Cyanobium sp. PCC 7001: one gene and its partner. The main gene of each other region encodes a partner of the protein of the gene in region 2 in a complex. Links are inferred from orthologs where the notes say so. Each region holds a gene or a part of one and is shown on either strand. Other genes may lie near its edges.

Region 1 (5,187 bases), 2.3 Mb from region 2 along the record:
TGGATGGCCTGTGGGCTGGGCGCCTGCATCGGCAGTTTCCTCAACGTGGTGGCCTGGCGCCTGCCGCGCCAGGAGTCCCTGGTGCGCCCCCCCAGCCACTGCCCGCGCTGCGGCACCCGGCTGCGCTGGCACGAGAACATCCCGGTGCTGGGGTGGCTGCTCATCCGGGGCCGCTGCCGCCACTGCCAGGCGCCCGTCTCCCCGCGCTATCCCCTGGTGGAGCTCCTCACCGCCGGCCTCTGGGTGGCGGCGGTGGCGGCCCTGCCGCAGGCCATGGGGCCGGCCCCCTGGTCTGCGGGACTGGTGCTGGCGGGCTGGCTGCTGCTCAGCTGGCTGATTCCCCTCACCCTCATCGATCTCGACCGGCTGTGGCTGCCGGAGTCCCTCTGCCGGATCGGCCTGATCCTGGGGCTGGCCTGCACGGCCCTGCTGGGCTTTGCCCAGGGGCTTGAGGTGGGCCGGGCCCTGCTCTTCCACCATCTGGTGGCCGCCGGCGTGGGTCTGCTGGGGTTCGAGGCGGTGAGCGCCCTGGCCGAGCGCCTGATCGGCAAACCCGCCCTGGGCCTCGGTGACGCCAAGCTCGCGGCCCTGCTCGGTGCCTGGCTGGGGCTCACCGGACTGGGGCTCACGGTGGTGATCGCCGTGGCCTCCGGCGCCGCGGTGGGCGTGGTCGGGCGGCTGAGCGGCCGGCTGGGACGCCACGACCCGATGCCGTTCGGACCGTTCCTCGCCGCCGGCGGGGCCGGCGTGTGGCTGCTGGGTCACGACCCCTGGCTGCGGCTGCTGGCGTCGCTGGGGCTGCTGCCGGGGAGCTGAGGCGGCCGGGGCAGGCCCCCAGCTGGGCAGGCCCTTAAATGGAGCCGAGCCCGCCGATGTTCCTGCAGCCCAGCGATGTCCCTCTTCGATTGGTTCGCTGATCGCCGCAAGGCCGCACCCGTGGTGCGTGCCACCCAGGAGGTGGAGGAGGGGGATGGGCTCTGGAGCAAGTGTCCCGACTGCGGGCTGGTGGTGTACCGCAAGGACCTCATCGCCAACGCCAGCGTCTGCAAGGGCTGCGGCTACCACCACCGCATCGACAGCGGGGAGCGCATCCGGCTGATCGCCGATCCGGGCAGCTTCGAACCCCTCGACAGCGACGTGGCTCCCACCGATCCGCTGGCCTTCAAGGACCGGCGCAGCTACGCCGACCGCCTGCGCGACAGCCAGCAGAGCACGGGGCTGCGGGATGCGGTGGTCACCGGCCTCTGCCGCACCGGCGGCCTGCCCCTGGCCCTCGGCGTGATGGATTTCCGCTTCATGGGCGGCTCGATGGGCTCGGTCGTGGGGGAGAAACTCACCCGGCTGATCGAGGAGGCCACGGCCCGCCGTTACCCGGTGCTGATCGTGTGCGCCTCCGGCGGCGCCCGCATGCAGGAGGGCATGCTCAGCCTGATGCAGATGGCCAAGATCTCCGGCGCCCTGCAGCGCCACCGGGCCGCGGAGCTGCTCTACATCCCCCTGCTCACGCACCCCACCACCGGCGGGGTCACCGCCAGTTTCGCCATGCTGGGCGACCTGATCCTGGCCGAGCCCAAGGCTCTGATCGGCTTTGCCGGCCGCCGGGTGATCGAGCAGACCCTGCGGGAGAAGCTCCCCGATGGCTTCCAGACCGCCGAATACCTGCAGGACCACGGCTTCGTGGACGCGATCGTGACCCGTCCGGAGTTCCGCGACACCCTCGGCGAGCTGCTGCGGCTGCATGGCTGCCGGGAGCTCGTACCGGCATGACCCGCCCCGCCGGCAGCTCACACCCCGCCGGATGGGCGCCGCCACTGCTGAGCGAGCTGCTGAGCGAGCTGCTGAGCTGGCTGGCGCCCCTGCTGATCGCCTTGCTGCTGCTGGCCCCGGTTCCGGGCTGGCCCACCCCGCCAGCCCTGGCCGGTTCGGTGGACTGGCGGGAGGTGCCCGCCAACCGGGATGGCCGCCAGTGGTGGGATGCCGGCAGCCTCCGCCTGAGCAGGGGCGGCAACCTCTCGGTGCTCAGCCGCTTCCAGGCGGCCGCCGGGGATGACGAGCGTCCCCGGATGGGCGATCTCTATGTGATGGAGATCGACTGCGGCCAGCGGCTCTACCGCGACACCTCCGTGAATGGTCTGCCCCGGCTGGGTGCCGAATGGCAACCTGCCGCGGACGATGACCTGATCAGCGCCGTGATCGACGCCAGCTGTGCAGCGGGCGCGCCGCTGCTGCAGGCGGCCTGAATCTCTTCGCCGATCCTCCACCCTGCCGATCCTCCCCATGGTGCCCAGTGCCCCCTCCCCCAGCCAGCACCCCCTCCGCGTGGCGATCGCCGGGCTCGGCTTCGGCGAGAAGGTGCATCTGCCGGCGCTGCACGCCGCCAGCGGCACTGAGCCGGTGGCCCTCTGGCATCCCCGCCCCGAGCGCCTGGAGAGCGCCTGTGCGGCGGCCGAGCTGCCCGGCCACACCGACTTCACCGCCCTGCTGGAGCAGCCGGATGTGGAGGCGGTGGTGATCGCCACCCCGCCGGAGCCCCGCTTCGAGCTGGCCCGGCAGGCCCTCCTGGCGGACAAGCACCTGATGCTGGAGAAGCCCGTGGCCCTCAACGCCGCCCAGGTGGAGGAGCTGCAGCGGCTGGCCCTGGCCCGTGGACGCACCGTTGCCGTGGACTTCGAGTACCGGGCCGTGCCCCTGTTCCAGCAGCTGGCCGCCCTGCTTCAGAGCGGTGCCCTGGGGGACCTGGCGCTGGTGAAGCTCGACTGGCTGATGGGCAGCCGCGCCGATGCCTCCAGGCCCTGGAGCTGGTATTCCCAGGCGGCGGCCGGCGGGGGCGTGCTCGGGGCCCTCGGCACCCATGCCTTCGACATGCTGCACTGGCTGGTGGGCCCCAGCCACCGGGTGGCCGGACGGCTCGGCACCGCCATCCGCCAGCGTCCGCTGCCCGATGGCAGCGGGCGGATGGGAGCGGTGGATGCGGAGGACACGGCCCTGGTGCAGCTGGAGCTGGAGAGCGCCCATGGCGAGCCCGTACCGGCCCAGGTGTGCCTCTCCTCGGTGACCCGGCGCGGCCGTGGCTGCTGGCTGGAGATCTACGGGCGGGAGGGCACCGCCGTGCTCGGCTCCGACAACCAGAGCGATTACGTGCACGGGTTCCACCTGTGGTGGTCCCAGGCGGGGGAGCCGCTGCGCCGGCTGGAGCCCGAGCCCTCCCTGGCCTTTGCCCGCACCTGGGAGGACGGCCGCATCGCTCCGGTGGCCCGGTTGCACGGGTGGTGGAGCAGCGCCGTGCGGGAGGGGCGGCCGATGGTGCCGGGCCTGGCGGAGGCGGTGAGCAGCCAGCGCTGCTGCGACCAGGCCCGCGCCGAAGGACTGACTCGGATTCGGTAGCAACCGCTACGATTTGGCCACGTTGGCCGAGGGGCTCCGGCCCCGCTGGCGGAAGTAGGGATCCAACGGGGCCTCCCGCACACCCGAAGCAACGCGCCATCCAACCCGAGTCCGACTCTTACCGGAGGCACGTCCATGACCATCACCACAGCCAAGCAACTCGCCCGCCAGGCCGAAACGGCCCGCCGGGCCGCCAAGCAGTACGGGTACACCCTGCAGTCCCTGCGCAAGCAGTACCTGATCGACTGATCAGATCGACTGACCTGATCGATTCATCAGATTGGGCGCACGCTGCCGGCCCCGCGGTCCTCGCGATCGCGGGGCCTTTCTCGTGAGCCTGAGACCCGTGAGGCATCACCTAGACTCCGCCGCAGTCCTTTTCTCTGCCTGCGAGGTTTCCCATGGCGTTGGTTCCGCTTCGGCTGCTGCTCGATCACGCCGCTGAGAACGGTTACGGCATCCCGGCGTTCAACGTGAACAACCTGGAGCAGGTGCAGTCGATCATGGAGGCGGCCTACGAGACCGACTCTCCGGTGATTCTGCAGGCTTCCCGCGGCGCCCGCCAGTACGCCGGCGAAGCCTTCCTGCGCCACCTGATCCTGGCCGCCGTGGAAACCTATCCCGACATCCCGGTGGTGATGCACCAGGACCACGGAAACAGCCCGGCCACCTGCTACGGCGCTGCGGCCAACGGCTTCACCTCGGTGATGATGGACGGCTCCCTGCAGGCCGACGCCAAGACCCCCGCCAGCTACGAGTACAACGTGGCCGTCACCAAGGAAGTGGTGGACGTGGCCCATGCCATCGGCGTGAGCGTGGAGGGCGAACTGGGCTGCCTGGGCTCCCTGGAAACCGGCATGGGTGAGGCCGAGGACGGCCACGGCTTCGAGGGCAAGCTCGACCACAGCCAGCTGCTCACCGATCCCGCCGAGGCCGCCGACTTCGTGGCCAAGACCAAGGTGGACGCCCTGGCCATCGCCATCGGCACCAGCCACGGCGCCTACAAGTTCACCCGCAAGCCCACCGGCGAGGTGCTGGCCATCAGCCGCATCGCCGAGATCCACAAGGCCATCCCCAACACCCACCTGGTGATGCACGGCTCCTCCTCGGTGCCCCAGGAGTGGCTGGACATGATCAACAAGTACGGCGGTGCCATCCCCGAGACCTACGGCGTGCCCGTGGAGGAGATCCAGGAAGGCATCCGCAACGGCGTGCGCAAGGTGAACATCGACACCGACAACCGCCTCGCCTTCACCGCCGCCATCCGCGAGGCCGCCGCCAAGGATCCCGCCAACTTCGATCCCCGCCACTTCAACAAGCCCGCCCGGGCCTACATGAAGCAGGTCTGCCTGGATCGCTACCAGCAGTTCTGGTGCGCCGGCAACGCCAGCAAGATCAAGCAGCGCGACATCAACTACTACGCCACCCTCTACGCCAAGGGCGAGCTCGACCCCAAGACCGCCGTGGCGGCCTGAACCTGTCCGAGCCCCCCACCAGGGGGGCTTTTTTCTTGGCTCAGGTGGTGGCCGCAGGTGCGGCAGGCTCAGGAGCGGCAGGGGCAGGCTGGGTGATGGCCTCCTGGGAACGGCGTGGATCGAGCAGGGCCTCGATCGCCTCCCGCAGGCTCGGCTCCATGGCGATGCGGGAGCTGTCGCTCACCACCACCCGGGTGAGGGTGGGCAGCCCCCCGGCGCGGGCCCGCAGGTACACCGGCTCCACGTAGAGCAGGGCCTCGCCGATCGGCACCACCAGCAGATTGCCCTGGATCACCTGGGAGCCGGCCCGGTCCCACAGCCCGAACTG
Region 2 (5,817 bases):
AGGGGGATCTGCTGTTCATCCCCCAGAAGCCCTACATGCTGCTGGGCAGCCTGCGGGAGCAGCTCTGCTACCCGCTGCCCCCCAGCCGCTTCAACGACGAGCAGCTGCGCCATGTGCTGGAGCAGGTGCGGCTGCCCGAGCTGGTGCACCGCTATCCGGATCTGGACATCAAGCAGGACTGGCCCCGGCTGCTCTCCCTGGGCGAGCAGCAGCGGCTGGCCTTCGCCCGGCTGCTGCTGAACGGGCCCCGCTTCGTGGTGCTCGACGAGGCCACCAGCGCCCTCGATGTGGCCACCGAGCGCCACCTCTACCAGCTGCTGCTGGAACGGGACATGGCCTTCGTGAGCGTGGGGCACCGGCCCACCCTCACCGCCTTCCATGACACGGTGCTGGAGCTCGACGGCCAGGGCGGCTGGCGTCTGATGCCGGCCGCCAGCTATACCGTTGGCCATTCCGCCTGAGCGGATGCCACCGGAGACCTGAGCTGATGAGTTCCGCCGACGCCACCCCCGCTCCCAGCACCAGCGCCACCACCGGGGACGTTCCCGCCTTCGGCTGGAGCGCCTACGCCGAGCGGGTCAACGGCCGCTTCGCCATGGTGGGGTTCCTGGCGGTGCTGGTGATCGAGGCGCTCAGCGGCGACACATTCCTGCACTGGGCCGGCCTGGTGCCCTGAAGCTGGCTGTTCCCAGAAGCTGGCCGGCTCAGGGCACCGGGATCAGATCGATCTGCCAGAGCCCGTTGCGGCTCACCTGCACGGCCAGCTGCCGGCCATCGGCCCGCAGCTGCACCTGCCGCGGCACCCCGGCCGGCACCATCGGGATCGGCCTCAGGCTCTGGGAGGAGCGGCGGTAGAGCACCAGTTCGGTGCGTCCCTCCAGCTGCCGCACCAGGGCGAGCCGATCGCCTCGGTTGTCCACGGAGACGCTGATCGGCTGGGCGTCCGGCCGGTTCAGCCCCGGCACGGGCACCGGCCTGCGGCCGCGCAGATCGATCAGAACCACCCGTTCACGGCCGCCGCTGCCATTGATCAGGGCCAGCCAGGTGTCCCCCAGGGAGGGGTCGCGCAGGCTGCCCAGCGGCGCCAGCTGGCGGCCCAGGGCCCCATCCCGCCGCGGCTGGCCATCCAGGCAGCCGCCGAGCACCAGCGGCAGTGCGGCGGCCAGGCCCAGGGCCCAGCGCCTGCCGGCAGAGCGGGCCATCCCTGGCATCAGTTGGCCTCCCCTCGGTCCGGCCCGCCCCCCACAGCGGTCGTGCCCCCGGGACGATCGGGCTCCAGCACGCCGCTGAGGTCGAGCACCTCCACCTGCCACTGGCCCTGTTTCACCACCTGCACCGCCAGGCGGCCGGCATCAGGGGCCAGGCTCAGGCGCACGGGTGATCCCTGGCCGGGCAGGGGCAGGCGCAGCAGCCGCCCGGTCAACCGGTCTTCCACCACCGCCAGCCGCCGGGGCCCCTGCTGCATCAGACCGGCCACATAGCGGCCGTTCCAGCTCAGGGAGGGTGAGCTGTGGGGTTCGCGGCCGCGCCAGTGGCGCAGGGGAACGACCGCACCGCCCGGTTGTTCCTGCAGCACCAGCCGCACCCTGCCCCGCTCCTCGAGCACCGAGGCGAGGTAGCGGCCATTGCCGCTCAGGGCCGGATCGAGGCGGTTGCTGCCGGGGCTGAGGCCAACGGGTGCGGCCTGGCGCCTGCCCAGCCAGCCGCTGCTGCAGCCCACCAGGGCAGGACTGAGGCCGAGCAACACCAGCAGGGGCCAGCGGAAGCGGGACGGGCTCAGTCGGGAGGGGCTCAGTCGTCGAAGCGGGAGGCGTTGTCCCGCGGCCGTGAGCGGGGTGCCTCCTGGGCCGGGCCTGCCGCCGGACGACCCGTGGGGGTGGGGGCCGGCCTGCTGCTGATCGGGCTGAAGTCCGCGTCGCTGATCGGGGCCGAAGGCCGGGGGCCGCCGGCAGCGGTGGAGCGGATCGGCGTGCCCTGGGGAATGCCCGCCCGCTCGGGCGTGGCGGACCCCGGCGCGCTGCCGGGGCGACCGCCAGCGGCGGCAGGCCGGCGGCTGGAGCGGGGAGGAGCCTCGGCGGCGGCGGTGGGTCTGGAGCCCCGGCGGGGCTCCGGCTGGTTGTCCCGTTCCCGGCGGCGGGCGCCGAAATCACTGGCACCGCGGCCGCCGCCGGCGGTGTAGCGGCTCGGCTCGGGAGCGGCGCTGCCGCTGTCCCAGCCTGGGGTTTCGTCGCGGCGGCTGGCGGCCCGCTCGGGGATGGCGGCCCGGCTGGCCCGGCGCATGCGGTAGAGGTCTTCCTCGGGTTCGCGGCTGGGGATGCGCCGGCGCAGGGGTTCAGGCTCGTCGAAGCGCTCCCGCTCGGGGTCGTCCCAGCTGCGGCCACCCATGCGGGGGCGGTACGGGCCCACGGGGGCGGGTTCGTCGTCGTCGAAGTAGGAGGAGCGGCGGGCCTGCTCGGTGGTCACGCCCCGCAGTCTCACGCTCTCGTAGGCGAAGAACACGGTGGTGCCGGCCAGAAGGAACTGGCCGAACTGGAGGATCGGATCGAGCCGCCAGCCCTGGAAGAAGAGGATGCCGCCACAGAGCAGGCCCACGGCGGCAAAGAACACGTCGTAGTCGCGGGCCAGTGCCGGCTTGAAGCTGCGCATGAAATAGAGCAGCGCTCCGCCCACCGCCAGCACGATGCCGACAATGCTGGCCCAGTTGAGGCTGGCATTAACCACGGGGACTCATCCTGGTGCTACCAGGCACTGTAGGGAGGCGTCCAGGGACGGGGCCCGGACCAGCTCAGAGGCGGCGATCCACCTGGTCGTTCTGGCTGATCAGCACCAGAGCGATGGAGATCGGCACCACCACGATCACAGCGCCCCAGACGAGGCTGCTCAGGAAATTCGCGAGGGAGGGGGTCATGGCGCAGCCGCAGGTCGGCGTTGAGCGTCGGCAGATCCTAGGCAGCGGCGGCTGCTTCGTACGCTGATGGGGTCCCTGCTTAGAGCTTTGTGACGGCGCTTCCCGCTTCTCCCCTGGCCTGGGCGCATCTGCTGCTGGGCCTGGCGCTGGCCCTGTGGACCCTGCTGTTCCTGTTTCGCATCGTGCTCACCTGGTACCCCCAGGTGGACCTCAGCCAGGGGGCGATGCGCCTGATCGGGGTGCCGACCGAACCGCTGCTGGCCCCCACCCGGCGGCTGATTCCCCCCATCGGTGGCGTGGATGTCACCCCGGTGATCTGGGTGGGGCTGATCAGTCTGGTGCGAGAGCTGCTCGTGGGTCAGCAGGGTCTGGTGACCCAGGTAATGCGCCATGCCGCGGCGGTGGCCTGAGGGCTAGTTGCGGGGCAGCATCTCCTGCTCCACGAACTTGGTGTGCACGTCCCCGGCCTGGAACTCCGGCCGCTCCAGCAGCTGCAGGTGGAAGTCGATCGTGGTGGGGATGCCGGTCACGGCGCATTCGGACAGGGCCCGATGCAGGCGCCTGAGGGCGTGGTCCCGGTCCACACCCCACACGATCAGCTTGCCGATCAGGGAGTCATAGAAGGGGGGAATCTCGTAGCCGGTGTACACGTGGCTGTCCACACGGACGCCCGGACCGCCCGGCGGCAGCCAGCCGGTGATCTTGCCGGGGGCCGGCCGGAAGTTCTGGCGCGGATCTTCGGCGTTGATCCGCACCTCGATGGCGTGCCCGCGCAGCTGGATCTCCTCCTGCTTCACCGAGATCGGCTCTCCCCCGGCGATCCGCAGCTGCTCGGCGATCAGGTCCACACCCGTCACCATCTCGGTGACGGGATGCTCCACCTGGATCCGGGTGTTCATCTCCATGAAATAGAAGTTGCCGGAGCGATCCACCAGGAATTCCACCGTGCCTGCCCCCTCGTAGCCGATGGTGCGGGCGGCGGCCACGGCGGCATCGCCCATCTGACGGCGCAGATCGGCGTTGATGGCCACGCTGGGCGCTTCCTCGAGCAGCTTCTGGTGCCGCCGCTGGATGGAGCAATCCCGCTCGCCCAGGTGCACCACATTGCCGTGGCGATCAGCCAGCACCTGCACTTCCACGTGCCGGGGCCGGTCGATGAACTTCTCCATGTAGAGCCCCGGGTTGCCGAAGGCCGCCTCGGCCTCGCCCTGGGCCGCCTTGAACAGGCCTTCCAGCTGATCGGGCCCGGGCACCAGGCGCATGCCCCGGCCGCCCCCTCCGGCGGTGGCCTTGATCATCACCGGGTAGCCCATGGAGGCGGCCAGGCCGGCGGCCTGCTCCGGCGAATGCAGCAGCCCCTCGCTGCCGGGGATGGTGGGCACCCCCACCCGCTGCATCGTGGCCTTGGCCGTGGACTTGTCGCCCATGGCCCGGATCGCCTCCGGCGAGGGGCCCACGAAGATGAGGCCGTGGTCGGCGCAGATCTCCGCGAAGCGGTCGTTCTCCGCCAGGAAGCCGTAGCCCGGATGGATGGCGTCGGCGCCCCGGGAGGTGGCCGCCGCCAGGATGTTGGGGATGTTGAGGTAACTCTTGGAGCTGGGGGCCTCGCCCACGCACACGGCCTCATCGGCCAGCTGCACATGCAGGGCGTTGCGGTCCACCGTGCTGTAGACGGCCACGGTGGGGATGCCGAGTTCACGGCAACTGCGGAGGATGCGCAGGGCGATTTCGCCGCGGTTGGCGATCAGCAATTTGCCGATGGACATCCGCAGCCGCTCAGCTGTTACAGGCCAGGGCGGACTGTATCAGTGCTCACCGCTGCAACCCGGATGGGTGCGGGGGACCCGGCGATGGGTATATTGCTGGGCCGGTGGTCCCGAGGGATCCGCCGAACCACCCGGATGGGCTGAGGCCCAGCCGTTGCATCAAGCGGATGTGGTGGAATTGGTAGACACGCACGTTTGAGGGGCGTGTGGCTTCGGCCTTGCGAGTTCAAGTCTCGCCATCCGCACTTTTTTCTGCTTCCCCATCTGATCCGGTGCACGCGGTGCAGCCCCACGCCGCGGATCCCACTCCCGTTCCCGATGTGGGGATCGTGCTGGTCAGCAACGGACCCGGCGAACTCACCACCTGGGTGAGGCCTGTGGCCCAGCGGCTCCAGCGGCGTCTGCTGACGCCGGAGTCCCAGGCCTCCCTGGCCCTCTATCTGGTGCTGGTGCCCTGCCCGAACGGCACCGGCCGCGAGCACCGGGCGGCCGCCCCCTGGGGGCTGTTCGAGCGGATCACCCCGGCCAACCGGTTCTGGTCGCTGCTGCTGCGGCCAGGGCGCTTCGGGCCCTGGCCGCGGCAGGGGGTGGTGGTGTTCCTCGGTGGTGACCAGTTCTGGAGCGTGCTGCTCTCGGCCCGTCTGGGCTACCGCCACCTCACCTATGCGGAGTGGGTGGCCCGCTGGCCCCGCTGGAACGACCGCATCGCCGTGATGGGGCCACGGGCGGCGTCCCGGCTGCCGGCCCGCTGGCGCTCCCGCTCCCGCGTGGTGGGGGATCTGATGGCGGACCTGTCGGAGGCGGCCCGCAGTGAGCAGCCCCTGCCGCCCGGGGAGTGGGTGGCGCTGCTGCCGGGCTCCAAGCCCGCCAAGCTGCGGGTGGGGGTGCCCTTTCTGCTGGAGACGGCCGACCGGCTGGCGGCGCGGCGTCCCCAATGCCGCTTCCTGCTGCCGCTCGCTCCCACCACCACGGTGGAGGAGCTGCTGCGCCAGGCCGGGGCCGCCAACCCGATCGCGGCCCGCTACGGCGCCGGCATGCCGGAGCTGTCCCCTGACGGCGATGCCCTGATCACCCCTGCGGGCACGCGCATCCTGCTGGAGCTGCGCAGTCCTGCCCATGCCGTGCTCAGCCAGTGCGCCATGG

The links. Proteins that work in one complex are often made in the same cells at the same time.
Region 1: the proteins of accC (region 2) and accD are in contact, whole or in part, in a solved structure (PDB 8UXZ), measured with the Escherichia coli proteins. The link is inferred for Cyanobium sp. PCC 7001 from one-to-one orthologs.

The regions. Positions count from the first base shown.
Region 1 is NZ_DS990556.1:205,121-210,307, reverse strand. The notes cover bases 1-2,829. They hold accD (acetyl-CoA carboxylase, carboxyltransferase subunit beta), read left to right. Parts: upstream 1-891; coding sequence 892-1,767; downstream 1,768-2,829. Other genes in these bases: CPCC7001_RS01085 (Gfo/Idh/MocA family protein), read left to right, coding at 2,278-2,829; CPCC7001_RS01090 (hypothetical protein), read left to right, coding at 1,764-2,240; CPCC7001_RS01100 (A24 family peptidase), read left to right, coding at 1-816. Outside these bases: more of CPCC7001_RS01085, read left to right, coding at 2,830-3,384; fba (class II fructose-bisphosphate aldolase), read left to right, coding at 3,786-4,859; CPCC7001_RS01075 (UPF0182 family protein), read right to left, coding at 4,900-5,187.
Region 2 is NZ_DS990556.1:2,471,464-2,477,280, forward strand. What follows is about bases 2,499-5,435. They hold accC (acetyl-CoA carboxylase biotin carboxylase subunit), read right to left. Parts: upstream 4,675-5,435; coding sequence 3,322-4,674; downstream 2,499-3,321. Other genes in these bases: CPCC7001_RS12130 (Ycf66 family protein), read right to left, coding at 2,499-2,721; psbX (photosystem II reaction center X protein), read right to left, coding at 2,786-2,908; CPCC7001_RS12140 (YggT family protein), read left to right, coding at 2,998-3,318; CPCC7001_RS12155 (hypothetical protein), read left to right, coding at 4,947-5,435. In the rest of the region: CPCC7001_RS12110 (ABC transporter ATP-binding protein/permease), read left to right, coding at 1-461; CPCC7001_RS12115 (chlorophyll a/b-binding protein), read left to right, coding at 488-676; CPCC7001_RS12120 (hypothetical protein), read right to left, coding at 705-1,202; CPCC7001_RS12125 (hypothetical protein), read right to left, coding at 1,211-1,747; more of CPCC7001_RS12130, read right to left, coding at 1,792-2,498; more of CPCC7001_RS12155, read left to right, coding at 5,436-5,817. UniProt on the Escherichia coli protein: This protein is a component of the acetyl coenzyme A carboxylase complex; first, biotin carboxylase catalyzes the carboxylation of the carrier protein and then the transcarboxylase transfers the carboxyl group to form malonyl-CoA.